DNA from 2 places in the Eisenbergiella sp. OF01-20 genome. Region 2 is predicted to be linked to the other one. Evidence: riboswitches for the same ligand, from Rfam matches in the RefSeq annotation. Region 2 holds a riboswitch; the other holds the start of a gene.
What was found. Region 2 has a riboswitch for cobalamin ahead of cbiQ (cobalt ECF transporter T component CbiQ). Riboswitches for the same ligand answer to the same signal wherever they lie in the genome.
Positions count from the first base shown of each region.

Region 1: another riboswitch for cobalamin. It lies ahead of cobI (precorrin-2 C(20)-methyltransferase); the one in region 2 lies ahead of cbiQ (cobalt ECF transporter T component CbiQ).

Region 1 covers NZ_QUES01000006.1:224,928-228,342, reverse strand. The annotation lists gene cbiD (cobalt-precorrin-5B (C(1))-methyltransferase CbiD) at 1-127, opposite strand, end outside; gene cobI (precorrin-2 C(20)-methyltransferase) at 278-1,744, opposite strand; cobalamin riboswitch at 1,937-2,124, opposite strand; gene DXA36_RS10645 (ABC transporter ATP-binding protein) at 2,230-3,415, opposite strand, start outside.
Region 2 covers NZ_QUES01000006.1:103,988-107,402, reverse strand. The annotation lists gene DXA36_RS10125 (energy-coupling factor ABC transporter permease) at 1-220, opposite strand, end outside; gene DXA36_RS10120 (energy-coupling factor ABC transporter ATP-binding protein) at 217-1,071, opposite strand; gene cbiQ (cobalt ECF transporter T component CbiQ) at 1,104-2,000, opposite strand; cobalamin riboswitch at 2,053-2,250, opposite strand; gene DXA36_RS10110 (glycoside hydrolase family 13 protein) at 2,340-3,415, opposite strand, start outside.

The sequences.
Region 1 (3,415 bases), 120 kb from region 2:
CGGCTTCCGTCCTTCCCCCGCCCAGCAGCATCTGTACGGCGGCTTTCGCTGCGGCAGCGGCACAGGATCCGGTCGTATAACCGCAGCGCAATCGTTTCTGGTTTTTAAATACATACTGTTCCAGCAAAACCGTCTCTCCTCTCAGGAACTGTGGTGAAATCAAATACCCCGTCAGCTTGCTGCGGTGGTATTTGACCCTCGCGGCAGTCGCCAAGTGGATGCACAAGTGCATCCGTTTGGCTCGTTGCCCGCGGGAATAACCGGCACACTTTGCAGGCTATCTTATCACCACTGTGGTAAAATAACTGCTGCCCTCCGGTATTTCCTGCGTCGCAGGCAGAAAATGTTCTCCCGGAAGCCCGCAGTTTTCCGCGATGAGCGCCCTGTCCTCCAGTCCTTTTTCGGCAAGGTACTGCCGCAGCTTCCCCAGCTTTCCTCCGCTTTTCATCAATACCTTGGTACCCTCCAGGGCCATATACGGCTCCAGTTCTTCTTTTCCTGCGGGTATCACCATCAGGACCTGGGAACCGGAAACAAGAGGTTTCCCGGTTTTGGCGGCAATATCACAAAAGCAGGGGACACCGGCGCATATCCTTACCGGGTAACCGGCCTGCGCCGCCCGTTCCCCCACATAGGAAAATGTGGAATAAATGGAAATGTCCCCAATCGTAAGCATGGCCACATTTTTCCCCTGTTCCAGATATTCCGCAAGCAGCTCTGCTATTCTCTCATAATTCTTTGCCAGGATTTCCTTATCCCTGGTCATGGGGAAATCCGTATAGACGATTTCTTTTCCCCGGATATCGGCGGTCTGCATGACAATAGAAAGAGCGAGTGTGTTTTCTCCCCGGGTACGGGGCACTGCCAGTACAGGGCACTCCTTTATCAGGCGCACCGCCTTGAGCGTAATCAGTTCCGGATCGCCCGGGCCAACACTGACACCATAAAGCACACCCGTATTTTTTTCCTCCAGCTTTTGTAAATGGCGGATGTACAAACTGCGTATTTCCGGGTATTCCCCCATTCCCTTCACCACACACCGCACCCGAATCCCCTGGGACTCCAGCAGGCGTTTCCAGCTGCCCGGCCCGTTCCCCGCCATGTCCGTATGGGCATGATCCCCTGCGACCAGCATGAGCGGAGTCATTACCGCCTTCCGGTATCCGTTCTTTTGAAGGAGCGCCGTTACCTCTTCCAGATCCGGGCTGGCCTCCACAGTCCCCAGGAATACATCGGTACAGCCCATCCGGTTCCAGATATCCTGGAGCCGGGCATAAACGGCATTGTTTTCATGACGGGATCCATGCCCCATCAGCACCAGGGCTTCTCCCTCTTCCCTTGGAAAATGTTCGGCATAAAAAGCGGCAACACTTTTCAGATCCTCCTCATCGTTAAGCAGAGGCACACCGATTTCCATCCGTCTGAAACGCCCCCGGAACCCTTCCGCCTGGGCACAGAGCTTTTCGTATTCCTCCCCGGCCAGAAGATGGGTGGGCTGGATAAGAACCTCCTCGATCCCTTCCTCCGCCATTTGGGCGAGCGCCTGCATGGTATCGGGGATTTCCACCCCTCTTTCCTTCCATATGCGCATGATAATTGTACTGGTAAACGCCCTTTTTACAGGCATATGTGAAAATACCCTTTTAAAATCCGCCTCCAGCGCCCCAATGGTACACCGGCAGGAATCCTCATAGCTTGTTCCGAAGCTGACTGCCAATATGCCTGTTTTTTTCTTCTGTTTCATGCTTTCTCCTTTTCATGGCCCGGCACCGTTGCTGTTCACGGCCTTTTGTGCCTGCATAAAAAAATACCGCCTCCCGCAGCATAACGCATACGAAAGCCGGTTTAAAAAACAGATCTGTCATCTTCCCCTGGAAAAGGACCGCTTTTCGCACCCGGCCATCGCTCGTAACCGATGCGGGGAGCACTCTTCCCATGTTCCCCATCATGAAAGGCAGGTCTTCTGGCTCCGGTATCCTCATCGTATCCGTCCTTCCCGGTTTCCCAGTGGCATTCTCTGATACGACTCCTCCGTTACAGCGGCGGGACCGCAAGGGCTTTGCACCCTTTTCCCTATTATCCTGCGCGGTCTGGCCGGCAGGCACCTCTTCATTTTTTATAAAATTTTCTTTCTCGATTATATTACGGAAACAGGCCAGAGGCAATCGTTTATTTTACCTTTTGAAAGAAAACATACGTAACAGTTCGATCTTGCCTGAAGTGTTATCTTTATGCTCCCCCGTTCGCTGCACTTCTGTCCGCTCCGTCTTCCTCATAGTACCTGGCCTGTGCCTGCCACATGACAGCATATTTACCCTTATCCTCTTTCAGTAGTTCCTCATGATTTCCACGCTGCACAAGTTCTCCTTCATGAAAAACCAGTATGTAGTCGCAAAAACGGCAGGAAGAAAGGCGATGGGATATAAAAACCGCGGTTTTATCACCAATCAGCCTATGGAAACCGCTGTATATTTCATGCTCTGATATGGGATCCAGAGCGGCGGTAGGTTCATCCAGAACCACTATCGGCGCATCTTTATACAATGCTCTGGCTAATGCAATCTTCTGTGCTTCACCACCAGACACCTCCACACCCTCTTCATCCAAATCCCGGTACAGACTGGTGGCAAGTCCCTTCTTCATCCGCTCCAGGCGGGCAGCAAATCCTGCTTTCTTAAGGCATTCCCATACCCTCTCCTGCTGATATTCCTGTGCCGCAGCTACATTTTCTCCCAAAGGCTGAGCCAGAAGTTTGAAATCCTGAAACACTACCGAAAACAGCCGCATATATTCCTCATATTCATATTCCCTGATGTCCGTCCCATTCAGCAGGATGCTTCCTTCGGATGGATCGTACAAGCGGCAGAGCAGCTTTACCAGTGTGGTCTTTCCGCTGCCGTTCATTCCTACCACTGCCGTTTTTTCGCCAGGATGCAGGCGGAAGGACACATGGGACAATGCGGGTTTTCCTGCTCCGGGATAGGTAAAGGATACATCCCGGAACTCAATCTCACCTTTTCCCGCTTCCATACCTGCGGGAAGGCATCCGCCCTCCAGCAGACCGGGAAGATCAAGATAAGCAAAGGTACTCTCCATGCGTCTTGCATTCATCAGGATTTCACTACGGCTTTTAGCGAGTATTTTCAGACTTTCGGAGAAACGGTATATACTGGAAGCAAAAAGAACCACTGCCCCTGCTGAAAGAGCACCCTGCAGTGAACGCAGAACCACAAACACATAAGCCCCTCCCATAAGGATGCCAGATGCCGCACCGTCCAGCGCGCCTGCCCGCTGCTCCAGCCTGCTCTCTCCTTCCACCATCCTGTCCCGTTCTTCTTCACGCAGAGCGCTTTTAATCAACGGCTGGGCATTGTATATACGAATATCCTTACCTTCCCTGTAGGTAATTCCTCCG
Region 2 (3,415 bases):
TAGCCAGCATGGTAATGGCCTTTTTGTTTTCCCGGAACTGTTTCCGGATGTTGAAAAAGCCCTTTACCAGAAAGGGCAGGCAAATCACGCCCCATGCAATACAATAGCCCGCAGGGAGGTACCCCTCCATGATGTGCATGGCGTTTGCCGCAGGATATACGGCAAAGGATACCGCAAATGCAATGCTCAGTTTTAATACCTTCTTCTGTTTCTCTGTCATTCCTTCTCTCCTCTCTCATTTGTGCAGGCTGCAATTCTCTGCGCTGCCTGCTGTGGGGTTACGGGATAATTACTATCCTCCGCTGCCAGCCCTTTTTGTATCAGGGCATCCCAGATCACCATGATAGATGGCTTCGTCAAATGCGCCTGTTCCATCACTGCAGTCTGTCTGAATATTTCAGCCGGTGTCCCGTCCGCAAGCAGTCTCCCGTCACATAATACCAGGATCCTGTCCGCGAACCGCCAGGCGAAATCCACATCATGGGTCGCTATCAGCAGCGTCTTTCCATCCCGATGAAGCTTTCCCAGAATGGCTTCCACCTTCTGTGCATTCACCGGGTCCAGCGCTGCCATAGGTTCATCGAAGATGAGCAGTTCCGGCTCCATCGCCAGGATATCCGCGATACTCACCCGTTTCTTTTCCCCGCCGCTGAGATAGTGAGGCGCCCGCTGCTGCAGGGCTTCCAGCTCCAGATAGGAAACGGCGCTGTCCACCCGGCGGATTACCTCTTTTCTGTCCAGCCCCAGGTTCATGGGACCGAAGGATATTTCCGCCCGCACATTGGAGGCGATGATCTGGCTGTCCGCATCCTGGAAAACAAACCCCACCTGTCTGCGGAGCAGCCCCACCTCCTTTTTCCCGATTTTACGCCCGTTCAGATAGATCTCTCCGGTATCCGGCTGTAAAACGCCGTTAAGATTCAGGAAAAAAGTGGATTTCCCCGCTCCGTTTGAACCCATCACCGCGATTTTTTCGCCCCGGCGGACCATGAGGCTGATATCCTTTAACACAGGCTCTTCCTCATAGGAAAAAGATAAAGCCTTTACTTCCAGCAATTGTTCGTCGCTCATCCTGTCATCCTCCTGCCAGGTGTTTTATCTGGTCATACCGCAAGCCCCAGCAGCAGCACTGCCAGAAGATAGGCTCCCGTAAATACCATCTGTCCTGCGGTCGGCGCCGTTTCTTCCGTCAAAAATTCCAGCCGGCCTTCGTAGCCCCTGGAAAGGAGGGCGTCGTAATAGGTTCCCGCTTTTTTCAGGGATACCAGGAATAAATTACCCGCGACCAGCGCAAAGCTCCTGACAGACTGCCGGAAGCTGCCGTAACCGAAACGGGCTTTTGCCGCCGTCTGCATCTGATCCGCGGCGTCGATTAAAATAAAGATATACCGGTATATCAGATTCATCAGCTCCACAAGCAGGGAAGGCAGATGAAGCCTTTGCAGGACGAGCACAAGCTGATTCACCGGTGTGGAAAGGGACAGCATATACAGCGCGCTGATTCCCGCCATAGCCTTCAGGAACACGGCTCCCGCCAGCAGGATGTTGCTCCTGTATAAGCAAAGGTAGAAAAAGAATACCCGCAGGTTCCAATCCCCCAGCGGACTTTTTCCGAATTCCACCGCAATAGCCGTCCCGCTGACGATCACAAAGGCCAGGGGAACGGACAGGAAATGCAGGTAAGCTTTCCCGGGGATCCTCCCCTTAACCAGCGTCAGCAGGCTCATGGTCAGCAGGACAAACAGAGAGACTGCCGGCTTATCAAGAGCTATGGTCAGACACAGCGTCCCCACGGCCAGCAGCAGCTTCCCTCCTGCGTTCCAGCCGCTCATGCCTGAGTGATATGCATAATAGTCAATTTTCATTTCTTCCCATTCCTGTCGTACAGGTTCCTTCCCGGATTTGGATGCGCCGCCGTTTCTCCCGGCAGGTTTCCCGCGGAAATAAAAAAACTGCCTGTACCACAGATATTCCTCTCTGCGTGTACAAACAGCTGACACAAATAAGCCCCCAAAGGAGCTGATTCATAAGTACCTGTCCATCGCAGTTCTTATAAAGCCTGATAAAAAGGCAGGTCTTCTGACTTAAGCACTTCCGTATTTTCCGTCTTCCCATTTCCACAGTGACTGCCTGGCGGCTGGAAAATACTACACTCTTACAGCGACGGGATCGTCCGGGATTCCCACCCGGTTCCCTATTATCCCGATGCGCCATATGGCAGCACCGGGCACCTTTTTATCCTATGTTATAACAATACAGTACCTTCTTGGTAACTGCAAATTTCATTTCCCAAAGTATACCATTAAGAAGAGAAATGTTCAATGCTAATTTGCAAAAGTTTATTGCATCAATAATACGGCAAATCCATTTTTTTCCAGCATCTGGGAAACCGCCCCTTTCAGGAGGAGAATCTGCCCGCCGTGCAGGAAGCGCTCCGCGTCGGCAGGGGTTTCGCCCAAATGGATTATCACACGCACCGTATGTGCGCCGTACCTTTCAAACACCAGCAGCCTGTCTTTGTGTCCCCCATAGACAGCCCGCCATTCATCCTCCGGTGCTATCCAGTCCCTGCGGATGCGCAGGACTTCTTTCACAAAACGTTCCGAATCGGTATGATCCGCTTCCCAGGGCATTCCCTGTCTGTATTCCATTTCCCGGATCCCTGTAATTTTCTTTTCATCCCCGTAAAAAACGCCAGGCACGCCGGGAGCCATGCAAAGATACAGAAAAGCCGCCTGCCACCGGCCATAGTCTCCCCCGCACAATCCCAGGAAACGCGCGACGTCATGGCTGTCCAGCAGATTCAGCTGTCCGGCAGTCACCTGGAACGGATACCGCAGCTGCATATCGGTCATTCCCCACAAAAATTCATCCGCCCCTGTTTTTTCCAGTGCGAAAAAATCCCTGCAGTGTTTTCGGAAATCATAGTTCATAACGGAATCAAACAGGTCACCCTTCAGCCAGTCCCGGGCATTTTCCCAGACCTCCCCAATCAAAACGGCATCCGGATCCGCTTCGCGCACCGCCGCACGGAAGCGGCGCCAGAAATTCTTATCCACCTCGTTTGCCACGTCCAGCCGCCAGCCGTCCACATGGAACCGTTCGATCCAATAGCGGCCCACCCGGGCAAAATATTCCTGTACTTCGGGATTTGCCGTATTCAGCTTCGGCATTTTAGGTTCATAGGCAAAGCAGGCATATCCGGGCCGTCCGCCATCACGGGGACGTACCACAGGGAAGGAAAGCTCGTAAAACCACCCCGCATAAGGAGAATTTTCCCCGTTTTCCACCACATCCTCAAACGGGGGAAAATACCAGCTGCAGTGGTTGAATACGCCATCAATGATTATATGCATCCCTCTGTCATGCACCGCATCGGTCAGGGCCAGGAAATCCGCATCCGTACCCATGCAGG